Linked DNA regions of Chitinophaga varians. The protein of the gene in region 1 interacts with the protein of each later gene in a pairwise test. Links are inferred from orthologs where the notes say so. Each region holds a gene or a part of one and is shown in the gene's direction. Other genes may lie near its edges. The genes, in order: rlmB and HGH92_RS20635.

The links.
Region 2: the proteins of rlmB (region 1) and HGH92_RS20635 interact in binary tests that used the Escherichia coli proteins (3 or more experiments, as listed by UniProt). The link is inferred for Chitinophaga varians from one-to-one orthologs.

The regions. Positions count from the first base shown.
Region 1 is NZ_JABAIA010000002.1:1,658,608-1,673,408, forward strand. The notes cover bases 8,111-10,910. They hold rlmB (23S rRNA (guanosine(2251)-2'-O)-methyltransferase RlmB), read left to right. Parts: upstream 8,111-9,005; coding sequence 9,006-9,815; downstream 9,816-10,910. Other genes in these bases: HGH92_RS21435 (GNAT family N-acetyltransferase), read left to right, coding at 8,111-8,393; HGH92_RS21440 (NUDIX domain-containing protein), read left to right, coding at 8,420-8,980; HGH92_RS21450 (hydroxymethylglutaryl-CoA lyase), read left to right, coding at 9,883-10,731; HGH92_RS21455 (GSCFA domain-containing protein), read left to right, coding at 10,735-10,910. In the rest of the region: HGH92_RS21390 (PLP-dependent aminotransferase family protein), read right to left, coding at 1-878; HGH92_RS21395 (PLP-dependent aminotransferase family protein), read right to left, coding at 927-2,366; HGH92_RS21400 (nuclear transport factor 2 family protein), read left to right, coding at 2,460-2,816; HGH92_RS21405 (hypothetical protein), read right to left, coding at 2,861-3,043; HGH92_RS21410 (DNA-3-methyladenine glycosylase family protein), read left to right, coding at 3,183-4,094; HGH92_RS21415 (methylated-DNA--[protein]-cysteine S-methyltransferase), read left to right, coding at 4,096-4,584; tnpA (IS200/IS605 family transposase), read right to left, coding at 4,673-5,134; HGH92_RS21425 (pyridoxal phosphate-dependent decarboxylase family protein), read left to right, coding at 5,514-6,926; HGH92_RS21430 (EamA family transporter), read left to right, coding at 6,919-7,830; more of HGH92_RS21435, read left to right, coding at 7,953-8,110; more of HGH92_RS21455, read left to right, coding at 10,911-11,718; HGH92_RS21460 (MFS transporter), read right to left, coding at 11,713-13,170; HGH92_RS21465 (patatin-like phospholipase family protein), read left to right, coding at 13,371-14,801. UniProt on the Escherichia coli protein: Specifically methylates the ribose of guanosine 2251 in 23S rRNA.
Region 2 is NZ_JABAIA010000002.1:1,470,134-1,485,114, reverse strand. Bases 4,488-7,467 are described here. They hold HGH92_RS20635 (NAD(P)H-hydrate dehydratase), read left to right. Parts: upstream 4,488-5,208; coding sequence 5,209-6,726; downstream 6,727-7,467. Other genes in these bases: HGH92_RS20630 (sodium-translocating pyrophosphatase), read left to right, coding at 6,972-7,467; HGH92_RS20640 (hypothetical protein), read left to right, coding at 4,577-5,104. Also shown: HGH92_RS20660 (N-acetylmuramoyl-L-alanine amidase), read left to right, coding at 1-148; HGH92_RS20655 (MlaD family protein), read left to right, coding at 275-1,273; HGH92_RS20650 (OstA-like protein), read left to right, coding at 1,283-3,166; Na+/H+ antiporter NhaA, read left to right, coding at 3,260-4,456; more of HGH92_RS20630, read left to right, coding at 7,468-9,164; HGH92_RS20625 (NAD(P)-dependent oxidoreductase), read left to right, coding at 9,410-10,039; HGH92_RS20620 (helix-turn-helix transcriptional regulator), read right to left, coding at 10,174-11,175; HGH92_RS20615 (hypothetical protein), read left to right, coding at 11,284-11,496; HGH92_RS20610 (TonB-dependent receptor), read left to right, coding at 11,713-14,094; HGH92_RS20605 (DUF4249 domain-containing protein), read left to right, coding at 14,116-14,979. UniProt on the Escherichia coli protein: Bifunctional enzyme that catalyzes the epimerization of the S- and R-forms of NAD(P)HX and the dehydration of the S-form of NAD(P)HX at the expense of ADP, which is converted to AMP.

The DNA.
Region 1 (14,801 bases):
AGATCGCCGTAGATATCATCTTCAATCAGCGCGATGTCGTATTTCTCCACGATTTTTACCAGTTCCTGTTTGTGTTGATCAGGCATACAGCAACCGAGCGGGTTGTTGAAATTGGTCACGAACAGGCAGGCTTTGATTTTATGCCGCGGAATAGCCTTGTCCAGGTAATCGAGGTCTACGCCGGTAATGGGATTGGTCGGTATTTCCAGCACTTTGAGGCCGAGGCCTTCCGCCAGCTGTAACGCGCCGTAATAAGAAGGACTTTCCAGCGCGATGGTATCGCCTGGTTGTGTAGTGGCGGTGAGGCAGAGGGTGAGCGCGTCCATGCAGCCGTGGGTGGTCACCACATCATCGGCGGTGAATACTTCGCCCCAGCCGAGCGACAGCCGGGCGATCTGGTTGCGGAGCAGCTCATTGCCCTGCAACGGTTCATATCCCATACCGCCGGCCTCCTGTTCACGCAGCGCGTGGACCACCGCCTTGGCCATTTTGGCGGAAGGCAGCACGCTCACGGGCAGCGTGGCCACGGAGAATTTCAGGATGTTGTCGTTGGATATGTGGCTGAACACCTCCATTACCATATCACTGACGGTGACATCGCTGACCGGTTTTCGTACAGGCGCGCACGTGCCCGGCATGGGCGCCATGCGGCGGGCGTTGCGGCAGATATAATATCCCGATTTTGGACGTGATTCTATCAGTCCTTTTCCTTCCAGGTGATAATAAGCCTGAAAGGCGGTCGTCAGGCTGATGCCCTGTTGTTTGCTGAGCATGCGCACGGAAGGAAGTTTTTCCCCCATTTTCATGACGTCTTTTTCTATCATCTGTTCTATTCTGTCTGCTACCTGCAGATACAGATGGTCGGCAGTCTTGATCATAACCCTGAAATCTGATATGCTTCAAAAGTACAAAATGTAATCTGATATTTAACGGCGGCCATCCAGTTGCTGGCGTATCAGTTTGCCGATTGTTTGTATGGCCCAGTGCTGGTCGTCGTCAAATGGATTGGCGTTGGAGAGCCGCAGGCAGTTGTTGTACTGCTGCTGGCTGGAGAACAGGCTGCCGGGCGTAAAGGCGATCTGTTGCCGGAGCGCTTTGCGGTGTACCTCCCAGCCGTCCACCTTCGGCGGCAGCACCACCCACAGGCTAAGACCGCCTTCCGGGCGGGTGAGCCGTGTATCGGCGGGGAAATACTGTTGTATGGCGCGGCTGATCTGTGCCTGTTGCGTGCGGAGCGCCTGTCGCAATGGTTTCAGGTGAAGGTCCATCCGTTGCTGGTCCAGGAACCGTGTCAGCACCAGTTGCGGCAACAGTCCGGTGGCAGCGGAAGACATGAACTTCAGCCGTGACAGCCGTTCGTGGTAGCGCCGGCTGATGATCCAACCCACCCGCAGGCCGGCGGCGATGCATTTTGAGAAAGAGGAGCAGTACAGTACCAGGTCGGCACGGTCATAGCTTTTGATGGTACGCGGCCGTTCCGCATTGAAATGCAGGTCGCCGTAGGCATCATCTTCAATCAGTGGTATTTGGTATTGTGCTATCAGGTGAGCCAGCTGTTGTTTGTTTTTGTCCGGCATGCAGCTGCCCAGCGGATTGTTGTAATTGCTGATAAGAAGGCAGGCCGCCACTTTCCCTTTTTTGAACGTTGTTTCCAGCTGGTCAAGGCAGATGCCGGTGACCGGGTCGGTAGGTATTTCCAGTGCTTTCATGCCCAGGTTCTCAATAGACTGGAGCAGTCCCACGAACGTCGGCGACTCTATGGCGATGGTATCGCCGGCTTTGGCCACGGCGCGAAGGCAAATGTTGGCTGCTTCGATGGCGCCATTGGTAACGGTGATGTCTTCCGTTGCCACGCTGCCGCCCCATGCCAGCGACAGCCGCGCTATATGCCTGCGTAGCGGCAGATAGCCGTCAATATCACCGTAAGGGATATACGTATTTTTCTCTTCGCGGGCCACCTGCCGTAGAGCTTTGTTCAGCTTGGCCACCGGCAGCAGGCTGATATGCGGTGAGGCGCCTATCAGGGACACGATGCCTTCGCGCGCTACCGTATGACGCACCAGCGATACCCTTTCGCTTACTTTCACCAGCGCGGGCGTGCGTGATGGCGCGGATATTTCCGGCAGTCGCAGTAGCTGCTGCCGGGAGTAGCTGACATAATAGCCCGATTTTTCCCGTGCTTCCACCCAGCCTTTTCTTTCCAGGTGTACGTATACCTGCAGGGCGGTGCTGATACTGATACCATGCTCCGCATGCAGGCTGCGTACCGACGGCAGCTTGTCGCCGATACTATAAGTGCCGTTGATGATCATGGCCTCGATCTTGTCAGCCAGCTGCAGGTACAAAAAATCTTTCCTGTTATTCATCTCCCGAAATAAAATCTGTTATGGTCAAAAGTAGGTAATTCTGTGTCTGTTCTGGTGTCTGTTTTTGTGATTATTTTGTGTCAATCAATATTTATGAAGACTACTATCCACACATTAGCTCAACAGCTGGTCGGGCTTTGCCGGGAATGGAAATTCCTGGAAGCGCAGGAGACACTGTTGCACGAAGATTGTCTTAACATCGAAGCCGACGGCCGTGTTACCACGGGGCGGGACGCCATTATGGCCAAAGAGAAAGCATTTCTTGCCAACATCGAAACCATTCACCTGCTGGAGATATCAGACCCGGTGGTGGCTGACGGGTACTTTGCGGTACAGTTTCATTCAGAGCTGACGGTTAAAGGTATTGGCCGGCGCTCCCGTAACGAGATCATCGTGTATGAAGTAAAAGACGGAAAAATTGTCCGGGAACAGTTTTTTTATCACGTGTAAACCAAGTCAGCGACGGAGCCCGGAATGGACATTGCGAAGGGCTTTCAGGCGATGCCGGGAATGGAAGAGGCGCTGACAGAATCAATGACACTTCTGGCCGATACGCACGTGCCTGATGAGGTATTTTCCACCGCTACGGCTGTCTTCACAAAAGAAGAGGTGGCTGTTGTAACCATGGCCATTGTGGTGATCAACGCCTGGAACCGTATTGTCGTTACCTCTCGCACGGCGGTCGGTTAGCGGTACCGTGATGCCGGGCGTGGTTATTTAGAAGTCTCCTACGGGCAGGAGCTTCTAAATAACGACGCCAAAATGACAAGAATCGGGTGGTGCCTGTGATTGGTTTCAGTAATTTTGCAAATGACCATGCAAAAGATAAAGATCCCGGTGAATGACCCTGCCAACTTCTCTTTTCAGGAGTGCCTGCATTTCCTGGGCAGGTCCGACAAAGAGTGTTTACATTATATCGTTGACGGGAAGTTGCGCAGGATGGTACTGGCAGGAGGAGAGCCTGTCGTGGTGGAGATTGCTCCGGGCAATGACGTAGCTTATCTTGAAGCGACCGTACTGGCGCCTGTTGGTATTGTTTTCCCGGAGAAAGACATACAGGATTTTGTTACCCGTTGGCTCCACCTGGACGCGGACCTGCGTGAGTTCTACGATTACACCTGGACAGACCCGCTGCTGCGTGGCCTGGCCGCCGAATACCGGGGCCTGCGGCTGGTAGGCATGCCCGATTTGTTTGAAGCCATTACCTGGCCTATTATCGGTCAGCAGATCAATCTCTCCTTCGCCTATACGCTGCGGCAACGTTTTATTCATCATTTTGGTTATCATGCATCTGTTGACGGAACAGATTATTATCTTTACCCACATCCTGCCGTCATCGCCTCCCTGCCACCGGAAGCGCTGACCCCGATGCAGTTTTCCCGCAGTAAGGCACTGTACCTTGTTGAGACGGCTAAAGTGCTGGCCAGCGGGCAACTGTCGGAGCAAACAATGGCCGCGCTGGACTATACCGCCGCGCGTGACCGCCTGGTGGCACTGAAAGGAATCGGCAACTGGTCGGCCAACTATACGCTGATGAAATACAGCCGTTTCCCGCAGGCCGTACTGCTCGAAGATGTAGGACTGCAAAACGCTATCCGGCAACGGTTGCAGCTACCGGCAAAACCGTCAATGGCACAGTTACAGGAATATGCCCGGCCCTGGCAACAACATGCGGCATATGCCATCTTTTATTTGTGGCGCTCTTTATTACCCCCATTAAATGTTTGATATGGAACCAGCATTGTCACATCTTCGTATAGACACCCCCGTAGGGCCACTGCTGATTAGTGGCACCAATGAATATATACAGGCCGTTAACTTCACGGAAGAACCCGCAACAGCCTTCCCTCAGCCACCACATCTGCTGCTCGAATGCGCGCAGCAGCTGCATGAATACTTTGCCGGGGAACGCAAAATCTTCGACCTGCCCATCCAACAGCCCGGCACCGATTTCCAACAAACCGTATGGGAACAGCTGACACGCATCCCCTTCGGTCAGACGATCTCCTACCTGCAACTGGCCCACCGCATCGGTAACCCTAAAAGCATCCGGGCCGTAGGCACCACCAACGGTAAAAACCAACTGGCCATCATCGTGCCCTGCCACCGCGTGATCGGGGCTAACGGCACGCTGGTAGGATATGCCGGCGGGCTATGGCGGAAACGCTGGCTGCTGGACCATGAGCGGCCGGATTTGTTTTCGGCCTCCCAGGGCTGAAGCCCTGGGTCACGGTTAGTTGTTTGCTTAAACAGGGAATCGCCAATTTTCTGGTTGAATGTTTATAGTGTGCGTATTGGGGTTCTGATTAAAGAAACGGATGTAACGGGTTTGTTGCATCCGGGGGATTATCATATTTGTTTATCATGTCTTGATATTCCTTCTGAAATGTTTTTTTCTGATGATGCTTTTCCTGATTTTTTATGTACTGGAATACTCTGGGGATTTGTGATTTAGAATAGGAAAAGGCCGCGTAGCCTTCCTGCCACCTAAATGGCCGTTGCGAAGGGTAATAATGGTTGATCCACCTGGATGAACTTCCTTTGATGTACTGTACCAGGGAAGCGAGCGATTCATCAGGATGCATCCTGATGAAGAGATGAACGTGATCCGGCATCCCGTTAATAATAATGCATACATGTGACCTTCGCTTGATGTTAGCGGCCATGTATTCATATAAATCCGACTTAAATTTATCGCTGATCAATGCCCCGCGATATTTCACTACAAATATGATTTGCAGATGCAATTGGGTAAAACAATGGCTCATTGGGGTATGGTTTATTCTACTGTGAATGTATGCAATTGAGTGAAACAATAACTCATTGGGTTATAGTTTATTCTACTGTGAATGTATGCAATTGAGTAAAACAATAGCTCATTGGGGTATGGTTTATTTTACTGTGAACGTAGTTTTTGCTTTGAATCTCCAATAGCGTTCTTAGCGGCCCTGTTTCTGAATAAACGGCCCGGCCTTCAATTCAGGGAAGCTAATTGTGACCCAGGGCTTTAGCCCTGGGCTCCCTGCCACTAAACAACTGATATGCTCAAAAAACACAAAACTGAATCTGTTTTATGATCTTTTTTATGCGCAATTTTGACACTTGAAATCGTTGCATCTATCCATTCCCGTTTAAACCGCCCATATAATGAAGCTTCAGGAAGATTTAAAACATACCGACCGCCTGTTACAGTTGACTAAAGAATTCAGCAGTAAATTTTTATCCTCACTCGACCGGCTGGCGGCGGACAAGATGGTTGACATACCGGTGAGGCAGGTGATGCCTGCAGAAGGTGTGGGCGGCGTGGCCGCACTGGAACTGTTCCGGCAGCAGTATGGCAATGCTGTCACAGCGGCCGTAGGGCCGCGGTACTGGGGCTTTGTAACGGGGGGTGTAACGCCGGCGGCGCTGATGGGCGACTGGCTGGCTGCTACGATGGATTTGAATTCATCTGATAAAGGTTCTGCTGCTTTTGCCATAGAAACGGAAACCATTGCTTTACTGAAACAGCTGTTTGGTTTGCCGGAAGCATTCCTGGGTTGTTTCGTTACCGGCGCCACCATGGCTAATTTCACCGGACTGGCGCTGGGCCGGCAGTGGCTGGGCCAACAACGTGGCATTGATATCGGTAAAGAGGGCATGGCAGGACTGCATGATTTACAGGTGGTGTCCTGTGTGCCACATTCAAGCGTGACCAAATCCATGGCCATGTTGGGCCTGGGCCGTGATAACGTGGTGAAGATACCGGCGTTGCCGGGAAGGGAAAGTGTGGACATCAGTGCGTTGCGTGCATATTTGGAATCGCGTAATGGTCAACCGGTGATTTATGTGGCCAGTGCGGGCACGGTCAATACGGTGGATTTTGACGATATCGCTGCCATTGTGGAACTGAAAAAACAATATCCTTTCTGGTTGCACATAGATGCTGCTTTCGGCGGATTTGCCGCCTGCAGTGAGCACTACCGGCATCTGCTGAACGGATGGGAGGAGGCAGACTCCATCACCATCGATGCACATAAGTGGCTGAATGTTCCCTATGATGCCGCGATGATTTTCTCCCGTCATCCGGGATTACAGGTGGACGTGTTTCAGAATGCAGGCGCCGCTTACCTGGGCGACCCAGCGGAAAATTTCAATTTTATTAATCATATCCCGGAAAACTCGCGCCGGCTACGTGCTCTGCCTGCATGGTTCTCGCTGATGGCCTATGGTAAGGACGGCTACCGGCATATCGTGGAAGAGAACGTGGCTTTGGCGCAACAACTGGGCGGTCTGCTGAACGAACATCCGGCCTTCCGCCTGTTGGCGCCGGTAAGAATGTGCGTGGTATGTTTTACGCTGAATGTGCAGGCAGCTGAACAGGAGGAGGCGGTAGACCGGTTCCTCCTGGCGCTGAACGCCACCGGCGTAGTGTGTATGACACGCACCGTTTATGCCGGTCAGCCGGGCATCCGCGCGGCGCTGGTGAACTGGCGTACCACGGCCAACGACGTACAGTTGGCTTTTCAGACAATGAAAGAAGTTGTTGCTACTGTTTTGAATCTGTATACATATGCGTAAATCAAGCACCAATGCTTATATCGCATTGGCTATTGTAAGTATCTTTTGGGGGACCACCTATCTGGCTTCACGAATCGGTGTCAGACATATTCACGGGATCATGCTGGCAGGTATCAGACAGAGTACTGCCGGGTTGCTGCTGACCGGTTTTTTCCTCCTGAAAGGCTATAAGCTGCCTGAAAAAATGGTATTGTCCAAACTCTTTGTAATGGGCTTACTGATGCTGGTAGGCAGCAACGGCCTGATGACCTGGGCCATGCAGTACGTTCCCAGCGGGCTGGGAGCAGTGATCAGTGCCACGGTGCCCATCTGGATCACCATCTTCAGCTATTTCCTGGTGAAGAAGACGCGCATCAGCATACAGCTGCTGGTGGGCATGTTGCTCGGATTTGCGGGCGTGGCGGGGATCTTCTACAATTATTTGTCGAGTCTCATGAACCCGGATTTTCGCTTCGGCATTATGTTGTGTTTCTTCGCCTGTATCTTCTGGGCACTGGGCTCTGTGCTGACCGCCAAGTGGGCGCTGGGCGTAAACTATCTTTTCGGCGCCGGTTTCCAGATGCTGTTCAGTGGCATTGTCATGTTGCTGATCGCTACCTTGTTTATGGGGCAACAATTTTCGGCAGACAGCTTCACGGCCGAGTTATGGGAAAGTTTGTTGTACCTGGTGCTGGTAGGGTCTGTGCTTAGCTATTCTGCTTATGTGTTTACGCTGAACAACCTGCCGCCATCGCTGGCGTCTGTGTATGCTTATATCAACCCTATTGTAGCCGTGCTGCTGGGATGGATATTGCTGAAAGAGAACCTGACCTGGATGATGGGCCTGTGCAGCCTTGTGACGATAGGGGGCGTGTATCTTGTCAATGATGCGGTCAATAAAAACAAACAGAAACAACTGCAATAAATATTTAAGGTAGAAGTTAAGTCCGATGCTCGCCCCGGTTTTTACCGGATGAGCATCTTTTTTTTGTCCGCTGAAATGAGCTAAATTTAAGGTACGTGATCCCGCAAAATAAATCAGATCTTATGGAAGTTGTCCAGGCATCAGCCATGCATACCAACGAAGTCGCCGTGTTGTTCGATGCATACCGCAGTTACTTTGATCAGGCGCCGGATTTCAAAGGCGCGCTGGCGTTTATCAGTGAAAGATTTAAACAACAGGACAGTGTTATTTTTGTAGCTTTTGAAAAAGACGAGATCGTGGGCTTTGCCCAGCTGTATCCGTTATTTACCTCTCTGGGCATGAAGCGCGGATGGTTGCTCAACGATGTGTATGTGCTGGAAGAGCATCGTGGCAAAGGAGCTGGCGGAGCGCTGGTGGATGCCGCCGTAGAACATGGACGGAAAACAGATGCCGCCTGGGTGATGTTACAGACCTATGTGGCCAACACCGGCGCACAGAAGCTTTATCAATCCAAGGGCTTCAAAAAAGACACCAACTCGTTTTATTTCTACCTGACGCTCTGATAGAGGAATTTCCTTTTCTTTGCAGCATGGATATTACAAAGAATCCCTGGACGATACATTCCAGTGAGGTAAGATATGACAACAAATGGATTCAGGTGGTCCACCATGAAGGATTAAATCCGGCCGGCGGACCAGGTATCTATGGAGTGGTGCATTTCAAGAACCTGGCGATCGGCGTGATCGCGCTGGACGAACAGCAGAACACTTACCTCGTGGGGCAGTACCGGTTCCCGCTGAAAAAATTCAGCTGGGAGATACCGGAAGGCGGCGGCCCGCTGGGAGAATATCCGCTGGATACGGCCAGGCGGGAACTGCTGGAAGAAACAGGCCTGGTGGCCAACCGGTGGGACGTGATCTGTGAACTGGCGGTGTCCAATTCCGTGACCGATGAAATTGGGGTGGTGTTTCTGGCCCGGGAGCTGGAACAGAGGACCGCAGAACCGGAAGACACCGAAGAGCTGTTCGTGAAAAAATTACCGTTTGAGGAAGTCTATCAAATGGTTAAAAACTATGATATCACTGATTCTATCTCTGTTGTCGCCATTCAGAAAATAAAGCTGATGATGCTGGAAGGGGAGCTGGATTGACAGAAAATGCGTTTCTTTGCAGCAAATGGAAAGAAAATTTAACGCTTTCAAAGGTGAAAGAAGATCCGGCGGTCCCAAAAGGCCCGCCAGCCCGCGGCCGAAGCAGTCGTCACTGATTATTGGCCGGCAGCCCGTGATGGAAGCCCTCAACAGCGGCAAACCGATAGAACGTATCTACATGCTGCGCTCCGCCACCGGCGATATTATCCCTCAGATCAAAGAAAAAGCCCTTACTGGTAATATTCCCATCAATGTAGTGCCGGTAGAGAAACTCAACGGCCTCACCCAGGCCAATCATCAGGGCGTTATTGCGCTCACCGGCCAGGTCAGCTACCTCGATTTACAGGATGTGATCTCTCATGTGATTGAACAGGGAGAAACACCGCTCTTCCTTATACTTGACGGTATTACAGATGTCCGTAATATCGGTGCCATTGCCCGCAGCGCGGTATGTTGCGGCGCACAGGCCATCATTATCCCCGACAAAGGCATTGCGGCCCTCAATGAGGAAGCCATGAAATCCTCCGCCGGCGCACTTGAGAAAATAGCGATCTGTCGGGTGAACAGCCTCCTGAAAGCGATCGATACCCTGCATCTCAACGGTATCAAAGTGCTCTCCAGTGAAATGGAGACAGAAATCAAACTTTATGATTGCGACCTCCGCGAGCCGGTAGCCGTTATTATGGGTTCTGAAGATAAAGGCGTCTATCCTGCGCTCATCAAAGCATCCGATGTATTGTTCCGCATACCGATGGCGGGTAATTTCGAATCGTTCAACGTGTCAGTGGCAGCGGGGATCATCCTCTATGAGGCCATGAAACAGCGGACAGTGTAGCCAATGACAATGACGGATTTCGCTTGGCGTAAAATTCGTAATTTGTAGCTGGTAACCGCTAATGACTATGAAACTAATCGAATGTCCGCGTGATGCCATGCAGGGATGGCACAGGATGATCAGTACGGAAGAAAAGGTAAACTACCTGCAGGCGCTGCTTAAAGTAGGTTTTGACACCCTCGACTTTGGCAGCTTTGTATCTCCTAAAGCTATTCCGCAGATGGCAGACACCCGCGAGGTGTTGTCACGGCTGGACCTGTCAGCCGGCCGCAGCAAGCTGCTGGCCATTGTGGCCAATGTGCGGGGCGCTGAAGAAGCGGTGGTCCATGAGGAAATCAACTACCTCGGCTTCCCCTTCTCTGTCTCCGAAACATTTCAGCTTAGAAATACCAACAAAACCATCGCTGAATCACTGGAACAGGTGCAGACCATGCAGGAACTCTGTATCAAAAACGGCAAAGAGCTGGTCGTGTACATCTCCATGGGCTTCGGTAATCCTTATGAAGACCCCTACAGTCCCGAAATCGTATTACGCTGGATAGATGAACTGGTGAAAATGGAAATTACGACCATTTCACTGGCAGATACCGTAGGCGTAGCCAATCCGGACGTGATCACCAGCCTGTTCCGGCACCTGATACCCGCTTATCCCCGCGTGGAGTTTGGCGCCCACTTTCATTCCGCTCCCCACAACTGGGAAGAGAAAGTACAGGCCGCATGGGAACAAGGATGCCGGCGCTTTGACAGCGCTATCAAAGGAATTGGCGGGTGCCCGATGGCAAAAGATGAACTGGTAGGCAATCTGGACACAGAAAATTTGATCTGGTTCTGTCAGCAGCGCCAGGTGTCGCTGACCCTCGATATGACCGCCCTGCAGGCCGCCCGGCAGCTGGCAGACGTGGTGTTTAAAGATTAATACATGCAATTTCACCTGAGTTTCCCGGTAGATACTATAGAACCGGGCATCCAATATACCGACAAAATCATGCTCATGGGCTCCTGTTTCGCTGAAGAGATAGGGGCCAAACTGCAGGAGCATCGTTTTAATACCCTCCTTAATCCACACGGTATCCTCTTTAACCCGCTGAGCCTCACAAAGGCACTCACCACTTACCTGGACGGTAAAGTGTATACCCGGGACGACCTCTTTCTGCACCAGGACACCTGGCACAGCTGGGACCACCACAGCCGCTTCTCCGGTACCACACCGGAAACGGTGCTGGAACAGATCAATGCCGCGCAGCAGGCGGCTATACAAACACTGGAGCAGGCCGACTGGCTGGTGCTCACGCTGGGCTCAGCCCACGCTTATTTCCTGAAAGAAGGGAGCCACCTGGTAGGCAACTGCCACAAGGTGCCGGCAGCCAGCTTCTATAAAAGACTGCTGACAGTGGAAGAGATCGTGACGGCCCTGGATAACATGATGCACCGGCTGTTTTTCCGAAACCGGAAAGTAAATATACTCTTCACCGTTAGCCCGGTACGTTATGTACGCGACGGCGTGGTGGAAAACAACCTCAGCAAAGCAGTGTTGCTCCAGGCCGTGCATCATATGGTCAACAAATTTTCCCGCCTCTGGTATTTCCCGGCTTATGAACTGGTGATCGACGACCTGCGCGACTACCGTTTTTATAAGGAAGACATGGTGCATCCCAATGAAACGGCTGTCAACTATGTGTGGGACCATGTGGTGAAATCAGCCGTCCACAGCGGCAGCCAGCCGTTACTGCATACCATCGCTGAGATCAACAGGGCGGCGCAGCACCGGCCGTTTAATCCGGAGAGCAGCCAGCACCAGCAGTTTCGCCGCACATATGCTGCGAAGGTGAAACAGCTGATGCAGGCGCACCCGCAGCTGGCATGGGATGATCTCCTTCGTTGTTTTGAAGACCAGCCTCTATAAATCAGCTCCTTTATTGTCTTTAATGTATACCAGGCCTATTGCGAAACAGATAACGGCCACGGCTATAGGATAAATTAATCCGGCCAGATGGTTACCTGTTTTGGTCACCAGTATGGTGGAGATAGTGGGCAGCAGTCCGCCGAAAACGCCGTTGCCGATATGATATGGCAGTGACATGGAGGTGTACCGTATCCTGGTAGGGAACATCTCCACCAGGAAAGCTGCTATGGGCGCATAAACCATGGTCACGAACACCACCTGTACAAAAATCAGGAACACCAGCATGGCCATCCGTGTATTGTTGACCGTTAGTTCCGGTTTGCCTTCACTGATGCGGAGCACACTGCCATCGGAATAGGTATGCACCTTGGTGGTATGCTGTACAAATTGTCCGGCGTCATTTTTTGACTGGTTGCTTTCAATCTTGTACAGTTCTGTCAGTTTCGTCTTCTGTTTCACATCGCCGATGGTGTCCATGGCTTTGTAGATCGGGTAGTAGGCCAGTGCCGCGATGAGCATGCCTGCCAGCATAATCTTTTTCCTGCCGATACGGTCGGACAGCGAGCCGAAGTAAATAAACAGCGGTGTGCCCAGCAACAGCGCCAACGCGATGATGATATTGGACTGCACAAATTCGATGTTCATCGTTTTCTGCAGGAAAGAGAGGGCATAGAACTGTCCGGTATACCATACCACTCCCTGTCCCATGGCCGCGCCGAAGAGCGCTATCAGTACCAGTTTCAGATTTTCCTTGTTGCCAAAGCTTTCCTTGATGGGATTAGCCGATGTTTTGCCCTCTTTTTTCATCTGGATGAATAAAGGGGATTCCTGTAAGCGAATGCGGATGTAGTAAGACATGATCACCAGCAACACGGACAACAGGAAAGGAACACGCCAGCCGTAGTTGTTAAAGTCGGCCGGTGTCATGACAGAGCGGGTGATGAGTATGACGGCCAGGGAGACGAACAACCCCAGCGTGGCGGTTGTCTGAATGAAGCTGGTATAGTAGCCGCGGCGATGGTTGGGGGAGTGTTCCGCCACATAGGTGGCAGCCCCGCCGTATTCGCCGCCCAGCGCGAGGCCTTGTAATAAACGTAGTATCAGCACCAGCATGGGCGCCAGTACCCCGATGGTATCGTAACTGGGTATGAGGCCGATGGCGAAAGTAGAGCCGCCCATGATCAGCAGGGTAAGGAGGAAAGTGTATTTCCGGCCTACCAGGTCGCCGAGGCGGCCGAAAACGATAGCGCCGAAGGGCCTTACGATGAAGCCTACAGCAAAGGTGGCCAGCGTAGCGATGTACGCCAGTTCCGGATTGCTGGGCGGAAAGAATTTTTCCGAAATAATGGCCGACAGGCTGCCGAAAATGTAGAAATCGTACCATTCTATCAGTGTACCGGCAGAAGAGGCCATGATCACCTGCCAGATGGTTTTAGTCCCGGTTTGTTGCATTATGAGATTTTTTAAGCGATGGGTTTTGGTTGTCGGTTAAGGGAAAAAGATAGGAAATAATTATTATGGGTGCAAGTGCCGGCACAGGAATCTTGAACGGAATAAAGCCTTATCTTTAATTACAGCTGCTATAAACTATGATGAACCAGGGACAGTTATTACATTTCAGTAGATTATTTTTTGCATTTTTATTCAGTCTGTTGTTTTTCTGTACTGGCCTACAGGCGCAGCGGCCTGCCCATAACGGCCCCAGGATAGGGCTGACGCTCAGTGGCGGCGGCGCCCGCGGCCTTGCGCATATCGGCATTCTGGAAGCCATTGACAGCGCAGGGCTCAAAATCGATTATCTCACGGGAACGAGTATGGGCAGTATTGTGGGCGCACTTTATGCCATGGGCTACTCCGGCGATTCCATTGAGGCCGTGGCCCGGCGGCTGGACTGGAACAGTCTATTTACCAACCAGCCGGTATTGACAGATGTTTCCTACGAAGAAAAAAGCGAGTACAACAAATATATTATCGAGATACCCTTTGAGTATGGCCGTCCCAAGCTGGCTTCCGGTGTTATTTCCGGTGAAGCCCTGTGGCTGGAGCTGGCGAAGCTCAGTTGGCCGGTGAAGGACAAAAAAGATTTTTCGACGTTTGATATCCCCTTCAAATGTATTGCCACGGACGTGGCCACAGGCCAGGTTGTTACGCTGGATTCAGGAGAGATTGTGACGAGTATGCGTGCCAGTATGGCCATTCCCTCCATTTTCACGGCGGTAAAAATAGGGGACCGCAAACTGGTAGACGGTGGCGTGGTCCGTAATTTCCCGGTGATCACCGCCAAAGACATGGGCGCAGACATCGTGATCGGCTCCAATGTGAGCGGGGGACTGCGTAAGGCCGATCAGCTGGTGACTCCTTTTGATATCCTGTACCAGCTGGGATTTTATAAAGACGCTGCTGATTTCGAAAAAGCCCGGAAACTGTGCAATATCTATATTCCAATCAATGAAGAGCTGGAAAGCTATTCTGCGGCCGCTTTCGGCAGTGTGGACTCTATTATCGAGATCGGCAAACGGAAAGGGCGGGAGATGTACCCGGCGTTCAAACATCTGGCGGACTCGCTGAATGCACGCCTTGAAGTGGTGAACCGGTTACCGTTTGCGGCTGATATTGAATTGAGCAGTATCCATGTGTCGGGGCTGGTACATTCCGATGAGAAATTTTTCCTGCAAAGGCTGCACCTGAAGCCCGGTGGCTGCTACACCAATGCGCAGCTGCGCGAGGCTATCCAACGGGTGTATGGCACCCGCTTCTTCAAACTGATCACCTATAACCTGCATCCCGAAGGTTACGGTCAATACAGGATGGAGATTACTGCAGAAGAGAACCCGCTCACCTACGTTAAGTTTGCGATCAACTATAATACCCTTACCGGCGCCAGTGCTATACTCAACCTTACGCAGCGGAATTTTATCGTGCCTAACTCCCGGTCTTTTGTGAGCGTGGCCGTCAGCGAAAACCCGCGGCTGGAGGCGCAGTATTTCAAGTACCTGGGACGCAGCCGCAGCTTTGGTTTCGGGCTGGGCGCCTATTACGAAAATACCGGACTGACGTTTTATGATGAAGACCTGACCAAGATG
Region 2 (14,981 bases), 190 kb from region 1 along the record:
TCCTATCAGTCACGAACAGATCGTTCTGAATAAAAAAAAAATGCACCGATATACCTGGGGACACTTTAAAACAGACCGCCAGGCCTCCACGGCTGTACGAAAAGCCCGCAAACTCGGATTCAGAGATGCTTTCGTAACTTCCTGCTGATCCCCCGCTTCACCCCTCCCCAATACCCCCGCCGCCCCTCCCCCTTTTTTTATTGCCAACATTTTCTGCTACCTACGCCCCGTGCATGCTTTTTGATTATTTTTGCGGTGAACGTATACGAATCTCATGCTCAAATTATCTAATGAAACCAAGGTAGGCATACTTACCGTGCTGGGTATCACCTTACTCGTACTGGGCTTTAATTTATTGAAGGGAAAGAGCCTGTTTTCACACAACAAAACCATCTACGCTGTCTACAAACAGGTAAATGGACTGCAGCCGTCCAACGCCGTACAGGTGAACGGCCTGGTGGTAGGAAGCGTTTCTGAGCTGAATGTAAAAGACAACGATCCATCCAGAATACTGGTCACCCTCACCATCACCAAAAAAGTAAACATCCCCCGCAATTCAGTGGCACGTATCAGCAGCGACCTGCTAGGCACCAAGACGGTACAGATGGACCTCGGCAACGCTACCGAATACCTTCAAAATGGCGACACCATCTACGCCTCCGTGGACGGCTCCATGACAGACGCCATCAAGGAACAAATCACCCCGCTGGTGAAAAAACTCGAAGGCACCTTGTCTAATATAGACACCGTATTGCTGGCCGTTAGCAGTATCCTCGACACCACCGCCAAAGGTAACCTGCAGGAAACCATGCGCAACCTGAACACCACCATGCGCAATTTCTCCAATACCTCCGCCTCCCTCAATAACATGATGGACCCGCAGCGAGGTAACGTACAAGCCACTATGAACAACCTGGCCTCTGTAACCGGCAACCTGAAAGCCAACAATGAAAAAATCAGTGGTATCCTCGACAACGCTAAAAAAGCCACCGACGCACTGGCTAACGGCAACATCGACAAAACACTGCAACAACTGCAGCAAACTACCGCCAGCCTGAACAGCACCATGGCCAAACTCAATACCACCGACGGTACGGCCGGCCTCCTGCTGAACGATAAAAAGGTATATAACAACCTCCAGGCATCACTGGGCAGCCTGAACAAACTGCTGGAAGACCTCCGCGTCAACCCTAAACGTTATGTGCATTTCTCCCTGTTCGGTAAAAAAGATAAAACGAAACCACTGCCTTCCGATACCGCAGCGGTACAATAACAGACATACATGAATCATTATATCAGATCAGTCCTTTTACTGGCAGTGATGTGCCTGGCGGCTATTTTGCCCGCCCATGCCCAGATCCCGGCCCAGCCTGCGCCTAAAAAAGGGACCGTGATCGAAATCCTGGGTGCAGACACCCTGCAACTCATCGAAAAAGACACGATCAATGTCACCCGCTTTATCGGCCATGCCCGCTTCAAACAGGGATCTACCCTGTTCTTTTGCGACAGCGCCGTTAAAAACAACAAGACCAATATCGTGGACGCATACGGCAACGTACATATTAACCAGGCCGACAGCGTCCATATTTATGGCAATTACCTCAACTACGACGGTAATACCCGTATCGCCATCCTCCGGGAAAACGCCCGCCTCACAGACGGCAAAGTCACCATCACCGGCCCGGAACTGCAATACGATATGAACGCCAAAATAGGCAGCTATGTGAAAACAGGCCGCCTCGTAAACGGTAAAAGCGTACTGACCAGCGATGAAGGATACTACTATACCGAAACCAAGGAAATGCACTTCCAGCGCAACGTAGTGCTGGTAGATCCTGACTATACGCTGTCCACAGACGCCCTGCTGTACAATACCGAAACAAAAATTGCCAATATCATTGCGCCTACCACCATCAACGAAGGGAAACGCATCATGTACGCCACCAGCGGTTATTATGATACCGACAAAGGCTATGGCAACTTCGGTAACCGGCCCACCATCGAAGACAGCACCGGTACCCTCACCGCAGACAACATCGAAATGGACAAACTCACCGGCATGGCCTACGCCACTGGTAACATGGTATATAAAGATACCGTCCGCAAAATGTCACTGCTGGCCAACCACGGTACGGTCAACCAGATCGCAAAAACGATCCTGGCCACCCAGAAACCGCTGCTCATCATGGAGAAAAATAAAGATACCATGTACCTCGCAGCAGATACGCTCTTCTCCGGGATCATCAGACCAGGCGACAGCCTCTCCATCCCGTCTGTGGCAGGACTGAAAAAAGAACCGGTGAAAGAACCGCTGCGGGCTGTAAGGACCATCCGGCCGCCCAAAGAACATATCCCGGTCACCCTGATCAACCAGGGCGACTCCCTCGCCAAAAAACAACTGGACAGCGTGCCCGGCAACGTGATGATGTTTGTGGCCGATAGTGTACTGGCCAAAACAAAAGACAAGCTGGACTCCAACCGGGTGAAAATGGTGAAAATGGCACAACCGCCACCGGTCGTCATGAAAGACTCTTTACCAGGCATCAAACACCATGCAGACAGCATCGCGCTGTCTGCCCCGCCGGCGAAAGACACTGCCGACCAACGGTACATCCTCGCCTATCACCATGTGCGCATGTTCTCCGATTCCCTCCAGGGCGTGGCCGACAGCGTATATTATTCTACCAAAGACTCCATCTTCCGCTTCTTCCGCGATCCGGTGCTTTGGTCCAATAATACCACCCAGCTTAGTGCAGACACCATGCTGATGTTTACCAAAAACCAGGCGGCCGATAAAGTGCTGATGATCAAAAATGCATTTATCATCAACAATGCCGGCCCCGACATGTTCAACCAGGTGAAAGGCAATACCATCACCGGGTATGTGGCCGGTGAATCGCTCGACTGGATGCATGTGGAGGGTAATGCCGAAACAATCAACTACGTAAAAGACCAGAGTGGCGCCTATATGAGCGTCAACAAGGCACAATGCGGTATTATTAATATCTTCTTCAAAAAGGGAGACGTGGATAAAGTGGTGATGATCAAAGACCCCGAAGGCACCGTTTATCCCTTCACACAAAGGCCCAAAGAACAGCTCCAGCTGGAGAATTTCAAATGGGACATCAAGCGCAAGCCTAAGACGAAGTATGAACTTATGCAGTAATTAGCTGTTATTTTAGTTATTTTGCCATTTGGTCATTTAAAGAAAACAACACGATCTTTAAATAACCAAATGGCAAAACATTAAAATGACAACATGATTAGAAGCGCATTCAAAACCCTCCTGTCCCCGATCTACACTTTCCTAAAAGACAGTCGTGCCGTAGGCATCATCCTGATACTCTGCACCGTGGTGTCTATGGTCCTGGCCAATTCATCCTGGCAGGAAGGTTATGTGAACTTCTGGAATGCGCTCTTTGACCCCACCACCGGCCATCATTATCAATATCGTGCCCTGCATTTGCCCAACTCCTACCTGTTATGGATAAACGACGGCATGATGGTGCTTTTCTTTTTTCTGGTAGGCATGGAAATAAAAAGAGAACTGACCGTAGGTGAACTTTCTTCCCTGCGCAAGTCCATCCTGCCTGTGCTGGCCGCTGTCGGCGGCATGTTGTTTCCGGCGCTGATCTTCAGCCTGTTCAACAGCGGTACGGAATACGCCCATGGCTGGGGCATCCCCATGGCCACAGACATCGCTTTTTCGCTGGGTATCCTCTCGCTGCTGGGCAACAGGGTGCCCGTAAGCCTGAAAATTTTCCTGATGGCCCTGGCCATTATCGACGACCTTGGCGCTATTCTGACCATCGCTATATTTTATACGCCACATCTTAACCTTCAATACCTGCTCATGGCCGGTGGCGTATTGCTGATACCCATCGCGCTGAACCTGCTGAAAGTACAACGATTGATATTGTATTTCATTCCGGGCATCCTGTTGTGGTACTTTCTTTTCAATTCCGGCGTACATGCCACCATCGCAGGGGTGTTGCTCGCATTCTGTATTCCGCAGGATAAAATCGCGGACCTGGTGCATGGCCTCCATGACCCGGTCAACTTTATCATCATGCCCGTTTTCGCGTTGGCCAATACGGCGATACAACTGCCTTCAGATATATTGGGCGCACTGCACAATGATATCAGTTACGGCATCATTGCGGGGCTGGTGCTGGGCAAACCGATAGGTATCTTTGTCTTGTCCTTTGCGGCGGTGAAACTGAAACTGGCGAGCCTTCCTTCCAAATCCGGCTGGTTACAGCTGGTAGGCGTGGGGCTGATTGCCGGTATTGGTTTTACGATGTCTATCTTTATCTCCTCGCTGGCTTACGCGGAAAGGGAATATCAGATCATCTCCATTATATCCGTGATAGCGGCCTCCCTGCTGGCCGGTATAGCCGGATTTATCTTCCTTCGTTTATTGAAGCCCGTTATCCCCATCAAGAAAAGCAAATGATGGATTGGCACTGTTATTGTGAGGCTATCGCGAATTTTATTCAACCAGTGCATACTTTAGAGTAAATAGCCAACGTTAATAGTCGCATACATTTTTTGTATTAATAAATAAGCAACATCTATGAAAAAAGTCGTGTTATTTTTCAGTTTGTTTGCCTTGCTGGCAGTACAGGCTAACGCGCAGAAAAAGAAAAGCTACGGTAGCAGCAGTGTTGAAAACTACAACACCGCACTGGGTATCCGCCTGAACCCCTGGGTGGTGGGCTTTACCATTAAACACTTCATCCAGGGCCCTCACGCCATTGAAGGACTGGTAACTACCAACCACGAACATAGAGCCAACGTTACATTTACCGCGCTGTATGAATACCATTGGAATATCGGCAGACCTGAACTGAATATGTATGCAGGTGGCGGTGCGCACGTAGGTTTCTATGACCGTCGTGACTATGACTGGGACCGTTATGTGGACAAAGGCAAAGGCACCTATGTATCTCCCGGTCTGGATGGCATCATCGGTGTTGAATGGACTTTCAAGAAGATACCGTTGAACCTGAGCGCCGACCTGAAACCTTACGTTCAGTTTGTTGGACCGACCAACTTCATCGGAGAAGAAATTGGCGGTGTATCTGCAAGATATACCTTCTAACATAGCGGAAACGCTAATAACCCGTAAACGGATCATGAGGCAAGCATGATCCGTTTTTTTATGTTCCTTATTTTTGCGCTACATTTATTGTTCAACAGCAGGATATGAAAATCTTCACCGCTGCACAGATCCGGGAGGCGGATGCCTTCACAATCGCACATGAGCCTGTGAGCAGTACCGACCTGATGGCACGGGCTGCCGGCAAATGCGCCGACTGGCTGCTGGACCGCTTTGCCCCTGTTCATCCTTTTTTTATTTTCTGTGGTAAAGGCAATAATGGCGGCGACGGGCTGGTGATTGCCCACCGGTTGCTGGAAGAAGGCTATCAGGTGACCGCCTGCCTGCTGGAGTATGGCAATAAGGCCAGTGAAGACTATATATATTACTATCGGCGGTTGCAGCAGCAATATGCCGGCCGTATCCGCGAAATAGCCGATGTTACCGGTTTTCCTGAACTGCCCGCTTCCGCAGTAATTGTAGACGCTATCTTTGGTACCGGGCTGAACAAACCCATCGAGGGCTGGCTGGCCGGTATCATACACAAAATCAATGATCAGCATGGCCGTCATACCATTGTGGCCATTGATATGCCCTCCGGGCTGATGGCAGACGCCAGTTGCCGCAATACGCCCGTCATACAGGCACATTACACCCTCAGCTTTGAATTCCATAAGCTGGCTTTCCTGCTGCCCGAAAACGCTGCCCTCGTGGGCGAGGTGCAGATACTGCCTATCGGGCTGTCGCCGGACTATATAACGCATACGCCTGTACGCTATCATCTGGCTGACAAAGAGATGATGCATACTATTTACATGCCACGCCCTGCCTTTGCGCATAAAGGCACCTTTGGCCATGCATTGCTGGTTGCCGGCAGCTATGGCAAGATGGGGGCTGCCGTGCTTAGCGCCAAAGCCTGTCTCCGTGCGGGCGTAGGGCTGCTGACCTGTCATATCCCCCGGTGTGGGTATGATATTATGCAGATCAGCGAGCCTGCCGCCATGAGCGTAGCCGACGAGGTACACGAGCACAGCGCGCATTTTCATGAACAGGCCGATGCCCGTTACAAAACCATCGGCATCGGGCCGGGGCTGGGCACCGCCACCGCTACTGCCCGTTCCTTTGAAAAACTGCTTACCTGCTACAAACGCCCCATGGTGATTGACGCGGACGCGCTGAACATCCTTTCCGTATATCCGTCACTGTTATACCAGGTACCGGCAGGCTCCATTCTTACGCCGCACCCCAAAGAATTTGAGCGGCTCTTCGGCCCTTCTGCCAATGACTTCGAGCGGATGGAGCTGTTGTCCAAACAGGCGGTACGGCTGCAGCTATATATCCTCCTGAAAGGACGTTATACCGCTATTGCCTGTCCTGACGGCGCCGTATATTTTAACGCCACCGGCAATCCCGGTATGGCCACCGGTGGTAGCGGCGATGTGCTCACCGGTATCCTTACAGGGTTGCTGGCCCAGGATTATGCTCCCAAGGCCGCCGTATTGCTGGGCGCCTGGCTGCATGGTTATGCCGGCGACCTGGCCGCAGCAAAATTGTCGCAGGAAGCTATGACTGCCGGAGATATCATCTCCCATCTGGGCGCGGCTTTCCTGGAATGTTTCTATTAAAATCCTGTTCCGCTGCGCCTGTGCGTTGTGTGGCGGCCATGGCCGCCGGAGCTTCCCCTTTACGGGCTGCCGACCCTGACATTTCCCTGAAAACCAGCTTCCATAAGGGCTTTCCTGTTAATTCTTTTCCGCCTGCGGTATTTCCTTACCTGTAATGCTTAATTCAAAATTTTATTATCTATATTTATTGGATAACATTTAGTTAATACGCTATTTTTTCAACCGAGCAATTTAAATACGCTTCTATGAGTATCGTTTTCCTCGTTCCCTGTTTTGGATTACTGGCCTTGTTATTTACTGCAGTCCGCAGCTCCTGGGTTACCCGCCAGGATGCGGGCAATGAAAAGATGAAAGAAATAGCGCAGCATATTGCGGAAGGCGCTATGGCATTTTTAAAAGCGGAGTATAAAGTACTGATATACTTTGTTATCATAGCTGCGCTGTTATTGGGTTACATGGGTGCTTCCCATCATACCTCCCACTGGTCGATAGGCCTCGCCTTTATCATAGGCGCTGCATTCTCCGCCACAGCCGGATTTATCGGAATGAAAATAGCGACCAAAGCCAATGTCCGTACTGCACAAGCTGCCCGTACCAGTCTCGCCAAGGCGCTGGGCGTATCCTTCACCGGCGGCTCAGTAATGGGTATGGGCGTTGCCGGCCTGGCCGTACTGGGTCTCGGCTCCCTGTTCATTATCCTCAAATCCTATTTCGGTGCGGCTGCCAATACCGCCGAAATGATCAGGACCATCGAAGTATTGACGGGCTTTTCCCTTGGCGCTGAGAGCATCGCCCTCTTTGCCCGTGTAGGCGGCGGTATCTATACCAAAGCGGCCGACGTAGGTGCTGACCTGGTAGGTAAGGTAGAAGCAGGCATCCCTGAGGATGACCCGCGCAACCCCGCCACCATCGCGGACAACGTGGGTGACAACGTAGGCGACGTAGCCGGTATGGGCGCCGACCTTTTCGGTTCCTATGTGGCCACTGTGCTGGCAACCATGGTACTGGGCTCTGAAACAGCTTCCCAGGACATGTTCGGAGGCCTCGCTCCCATCCTGCTCCCTATGATGATTGCCGGTACCGGTATCATCTTCTCTATCATCGGAACATTCTTCGTAAGAATCAGCGATAGCGCCGGTCTCAATACCGGCGTGGTACAGAAAGCGCTCAACATGGGCAACTGGGGCTCCATCATCCTCACAGCCATCGCTTCCTGGTTCCTCGTTAACTGGATACTGCCCGACGGCCCTATGGTGCTGCGCGGCCATGAGTTCACCAAAAGCCAGGTGTTCGGCTCTATCGTGGTAGGCCTCGTGGTAGGTACCCTGATGAGCATCATCACAGAATATTATACCGCTATGGGCAAACGCCCGGTGCGTTCTATTATCCGTCAATCCGCTACCGGCGCTGCCACTAACATCATCGGCGGTTTGTCTGTAGGGATGGAATCCACCGCATTGCCTATCCTGGTATTGGCATTAGGCATCTATGGCTCCTATGCATTTGCAGGCCTCTATGGCGTGGCAATCGCCGCTGCCGGTATGATGGCCACCACCGCCATGCAGCTGGCCATCGACGCCTTCGGCCCTATTGCCGACAACGCCGGTGGTATTGCTGAAATGAGCGAACTGCCTAAAGACGTGCGTGAAAAAACAGATATCCTCGATGCGGTAGGTAACACCACCGCCGCTACCGGTAAAGGTTTTGCCATCGCCTCTGCGGCCCTGACGGCGCTGGCGCTGTTTGCCGCGTTTGTAGGCGTAGCGGGCATTAAAGGCATCGACATCTATAAAGCCGACGTGCTCGCGGGCCTCTTTGTAGGTGGCATGATCCCCTTCATCTTCTCCTCACTGGCCATTGCAGCGGTAGGACGTGCAGCCATGGCCATGGTGGAAGAAGTACGCCGCCAGTTCCGCGAAATACCCGGCATCATGGAAGGTACCGGCAAACCGGAATACGATAAATGCGTGGCCATCTCCACGCAGGCCTCTATCCGCGAAATGATCCTGCCAGGTGCTATCGCGCTGATATCCCCGCTGCTGATCGGTTTTATCGCCGGTCCTGAAGTACTGGGCGGTTTCCTCGCCGGCGCTACTGTCAGCGGCGTGCTGATGGGCATCTTCCAGAACAACGCCGGCGGCGCCTGGGACAACGCAAAGAAATCATTCGAAAAAGGCGTGGAAATCAACGGCGAAACTTTCTACAAAAAATCAGAACCACATAAAGCCTCTGTTACCGGCGACACCGTTGGTGATCCGTTCAAAGACACCTCCGGCCCTTCCATGAACATCCTCATCAAACTGATGTCTATCGTGTCGCTGGTCATTGCGCCCACCCTGTCTGAAAAATTCCATACCAAGGAAGAAGTGCCGGTGACCAAGGTGAAAACCGTCACACCGCCAGCTGCCAAAACCCAACAAGTGTATGTGATGAAATAATATCATTCCAGGTAGCGGACGATTCCCCGGATAAGACCGCTATTGATCATTAACTTTTTGATTAATAGCACTTTATCATCTTACCGGCTGATTCGTCCGCTATTTTTTTATGATTTACTGTAATTTTTTTTGTTACAGTAAAAAACTACTGTACCTTTGTTTCACGAAACTGTAATAAAAAACAAAACAGTTAAACAATCGGTCCGTTGTGACTGTAATTATATCACTACAAAAACACATTAAACATGAAAGTAGCAATCATCGGTGCATCAGGATTCATTGGCAGCGCCCTTTTAAACGAGGCATTGAACAGAGGTCATGAGGTGACCGCCATTGTACGCAACCCGGAAAAAATACAGGTTAAAGACGACCACCTGACCGTTAAAAAAGGCGACGTGACCAACGAAGCGGAAGTAGCTTCCCTCGTAGCCGGCAATGATGCTGTCATCAGCGCCTACAGCGCCCACGATACCCCTACTTATGTGCAGGCTGTCCGGGCTATTATCGGTGGACTGAAACAAGCCGGTATCAAAAGACTGATTGCCGTAAGTGGTGCAGGCAGCCTGGAAGTGGCCCCTGGCGTACAACTGCTGGACACACCCGAATTTCCGGCAGCATGGAAAGAAGGCGCCAGCGCTACCCGCGAAGCCTATAAAGTGATTAAACAGGATAAAGACCTGCAATGGACCGTATTAAGTCCTGCTGCCATGATCGCACCCGGCGAACGCACCGGCAAATTCCGCCTCGGCGGCGACCAGCTTCTCACAGACGCTAACAACGAAAGCAAAATATCCACCGCTGATTATGCCGTTGCCCTCATTGATGAACTGGAAAAACCGGCACATATTCAACAACGGTTCACCGTGGCTTACTAAACCGAACAAAACCGGCGCACTAAGTCAACTAAGTTTACATACAAAAATATAAAAGGACAGCCCACCGGAAATCGGTGGGCTGTCCTTTTATATCATTTCTACCAATCTTCGCAAATCAGCCATCATCATGGCCATCACAATTCCAACTTTGACGGCGCTACGCCATACTTCTTTTTAAACGCATTGCTGAAATGCTGCGGAGAAGAATATCCTGCTTCATCGGCTATATCGGCAAGAGATGTACCGCCGGCCAGGATCATCTCCCGGGCCATCTGGAGGCGGTGATCATTAAAATAACCAAAGACGGTATTATCAAACACGGTTTTGAAACCGGATTTAAGTTTAAACTCATTCAGGCCTGACAGGCGGGAAAGCTCTGCCAGCGAAGGCGGTTCCTGCAAATCCCGCAACAACAGGTAGCGGGCATGCTGCAATTGCTCCAGCTCTCTTTTGCTGATATTGTGACGCTCCGTCCGTGCCCTGCCAAAGTCGTTTTCCACCTGGTCGCACTGTAGTGCTAACAACTCCATGACCTTTGACTGAAGGAATAATTTTTTCAGTCCGCCCTTGAACTGGCACTGGCGTATTTCCCCCAGCACCGTTTTCATGCGGGGCGTAATATGCGGGTTTATCTTATCGGCCAGGATCACTCCCCTTTTTTTGGCAACGGCGTTCGCCATCTTGCCCAACACCTGACCATTGCTATCGGCCAGTGCAATAAATCGTTCCGGTGAAAAATTCATTCCCAGCACCTGGATACCCTTCTGCTTTCTCAGCTCTGCGGTCTCTTCCCGGTGGGGAGAATACATAATATTATGTTCCAGGGAAGAAAAACGGAACTTATCCGCTATCCCTTCCACAGAGGCCCTTACATCGCCCTTTTCCATAAACAGCATAGACACATGAGGCATGATATCCTCCGAGGCCACCGTCAGGTTCTCATAAATCTCCGCTGTGCACATAATGAGGTGTATCCCGTCAAACTTGCATTCCTGTATGTTATAGGCGCCAAAATCAAGCTGCTGTTCTTTGTTCTCCTCAATAATGGCCCCCGAAGGCACCAGGTCCTCCGGCGAAAAAGGAAAACCTTCCTGCAGCAATACTTCGTTCAGTTCATTTTTGATTACTACAGCCATAAAATAATCCGTTTCGTATAAGTTTTAATCCTTTTCATGTAACAGCTATACGGATAAACAGTAGCAAATTTGCACAAATATATTCCGCAAAATTCAAATCCAAACGCCATGATTGGAATATTCCGTACAAATATTAACACTGTTAAGGATAAAGACGATGTAATTGATGCCATTTCTTCCAGTTTTAGCGTAAATGCCTGTAGCGTGGACATTGAAGACTGTGATAAGGTTTTACGGGTGATCAGCCCCCAGCAGCTCGCCGAAAGAACGATTATCGAGTTTGTGAACCACCTTGGGTTCCATTGCGACATCCTTGATTAATACCCCTCAAAACCAGTCCTATGCCGAATATTGAGCTTGAAGCATAACCCCGGGCTTCAATCTCAATATTCTTTCTCATTTTTCCGCTATATCTTCGTTTTCTATTATTAACCAAAAAAATAATCTGACTACCGATAGGGGTACAGATATCCCACCACGTCTTATTAGCAACGTCACAAAACAGGAAAAGTCATTTAAAATCGAGATTTACCTATTATGAAAACTTTGGTCACCACGTTGATGGCCTTGCTGGTATTAATACTGGCAATGGGTCCAGCACGCGCACAACAGCAACGATTTACCGTTAGCGGTTATGTAAAAGACAAACAAAACGGGGAAAGCCTGGTGGGAATTTCCATCGGCAAACCTGGCACCAGCGTTGGTACTGTCACCAACCAATACGGTTTCTATTCGCTAACACTTCCCGCCGGGGAACACGAGCTTCAGTTTTCGTATATGGGATATGCCCCCGTTAAAACAACGGTTAGTTTACATAGCAACAAAACACTCGACATCCGCCTGGAAAGCAGCAGCAGCCAATTAAGCGAAGTCACTGTCAGCGGTCAAAAGCAGGAAAAAGCGGTCAATACGCTCAATACCAGCATCAACCGCCTGGACATCGCGCAGATGAAAAAGCTGCCTACCTTCATGGGCGAAGTAGATGTGATCCGTTCCATTCAGACGCTCCCGGGCGTCACCACCGTAGGAGAAGGTTCTTCCGGCTTCAACGTCCGCGGCGGCAACAGCGATGAAAATCTTATCCTGCTCGACGAAGCACCCGTATACAATTCCAGCCACATGCTCGGCTTCTTCTCCGTATTCAATCCGGACGCAGTAAAAAGCCTCAACCTGATCAAAGGTGGGTTCCCTGCTGAATACGGCGGCCGTACCTCTTCTGTGCTCGATATCCGCATGAAAGACGGTAACAACCAAAACTTCAATGTGAACGGCGGTATCGGCAATATCTTCAGCCGCCTGTCTGTGGAAGGTCCGCTGGTAAAGGATAAGTCCTCCTTCATCGTAGCTGCCAGAAGATCTTACATTGATATCCTCATGAAACCTTTTGTGAAAGGCGATATGAAGGACACCAAACTGAACTTCTACGACCTGACGGCAAAAGCCAACTACAAGTTTGATAAAAACAACACCCTCTTTATCAGCGGCTACTTCGGCCGTGATAAATTCGGACTGGGCAAAGACGTGGACATGAACTGGGGCAATACCACCGCCACCCTTCGCTGGAACCACGTATTCACCAACCGCCTGTTCCTCAACCTGACCACCTACTACTCTAAATACGATTATAGCCTCAACTTCAGCAACGGCTCCAAAAAACAGGAGGATGAGCTGCTGCAGGGTTATAAATGGACTTCCAATATCATCAACTACGGCCTGAAACCGTCATTCACCTACTACCTGAACACCAATAACATCCTGCATTTCGGCGTACAGGGCATCTACTATACTTTCCGCCCGGGCACCGGCACCGGTACCGAAGGCGACAAAGTACGGCTGAAAGAACTGACCGACAAACATGCACTGGAATCTGCTGTATACCTGGACCATGAGTGGAAACCCACTAAAAAATTCGGTATCCAGTATGGCGGCCGCCTCTCTGCGTATCAACTGTTGGGCAAAGGAACCGCCTACTACTTCAACGATACCACACCGGGCATCCGCAAAACGCTCACCGGCAGCAAAGACTACGGCGCCAATGAACTGATCAAAGGCTATTATTACTTTGAACCTCGTATCAGCGCCCGCTATGCCATCAACGACGAACATGCCGTGAAAGTGGCTTACAGCCGTACCACTCAGTTCATGCACCAGCTCTCCAATACAGCGTCTCCTACCCCGCTCGATATCTGGACACCCAGTACCAACAACATCGAGCCTAGTTTATCAGACCAGTACACCGTTGGTTACTTCTACAATTCTCCCAACGATTCTTACGAGTTCTCTGCCGAGGCTTTCTATAAAACCACTGATCATCAGCTGGATTATATTGACAATGCCAACCTGCAGCTGAACCAGCTGATAGAGGCAGACCTCCTGCCTTCACAGACCCGTGCTTATGGTCTGGAACTGTATGCTAAAAAGAACATCGGCAAAACCACCGGCTGGATCAGCTATACACTGTCCCGCTCAGAAAGAAAAACACCGGGCATCAGCCTCGATGAATGGTTCCTGAACCGCTATGACCGCACGCACAATTTCAACCTGGTGCTCACACATGAATTCACGAAGAGAACTTCCCTGTCTGCCAACTGGGTGTATGCTTCCGGTACGCCAGGCACCTATGCTGACAACAGGTTACAGTTCCAGGACTGGGATATTCCCTACAACAGCACCGAAAAAAGGAACAACTACCGCCTCCCGGCATTCCACCGGCTGGACCTGTCCTTTACCCTTAAAGGCAAACAGCTGAAACGCTGGAAAGGAGAATGGGTGTTCTCCCTGTATAACGTATATGCCCGCAGAAATGCCTACAGTATTTACTTCAAGCAGAATGAGGATGATCCCAACAAACGGGAAGCTGTTCGCCTGTCTATCATCGGCTCTATCATCCCGGGGATCACTTACAACTTCAAATTTTAATCTGTCTTAAAAAAGAAAGTAATGAAAAAACTGTCATTATTCATCATATCAGCGTTAGCGGCGCTCACTGCCTGCGAGGATAAAATAGATCTGGATATCGCCCCGGGCAAATCATTCCCGGTGCTCGATGCCTGGATTACCAATGAGGCCGGTCCGCAAACGATCAAATTCACCATGTCCGTACCGTTTACGGACAACAACCCGGCGCCCATTATCAACGATGCTGCTATTACACTCTTCGATCTGACCAACGGCAAGTCTTATCCGTTTGCATTTAAGGAAAATGCATACACCTATGACGCTACCGCCAACCCGATAGGCGTTGTTGGCCATGCCTACAAACTGCATGTGGAATACAAAGGAGAAATCTTTGAAGCGTATGATACCTTAAAACGGGTACCGCCGATCGATTCCATCACCCTGAAATTCAAGAAAAAAGAAGAGGCGATGTCAGGTAAGGAAGGATACTATGCCACCATGCACGCCAAAGACATTGAAGGCGGCGCCACCGACTATTACTGGATCCGTTCTTACCGCTCCGATACCACCCGCCGCCTGCGCGATGCCTTCTCCATTGATGGCTCCTACGACGAAGGTGTCTCCGACGGCGCTATTTTCATCCTGCCCATCGCTGAAAGCATCACGGATTTCAGCAAACCGTTCCAGCTTGATGAAAAAGTGATCGTGAAACTGAGATCTGTCACCAAGCGCAGCCACGAGTTCCTGACACAGGTAGACCAGCAGGTGAACGCCGGTGGACTGTTTGCCAAAGTGCTGGAGAATGTAAAATCAAATGTTGACAACACAACACCTTCCGGGAAAACCAAAATCCTGGGCTGGTTTGGCACCTCTGCTGTCAGCAGGGCGGAAAAACTGGTGAAATAACA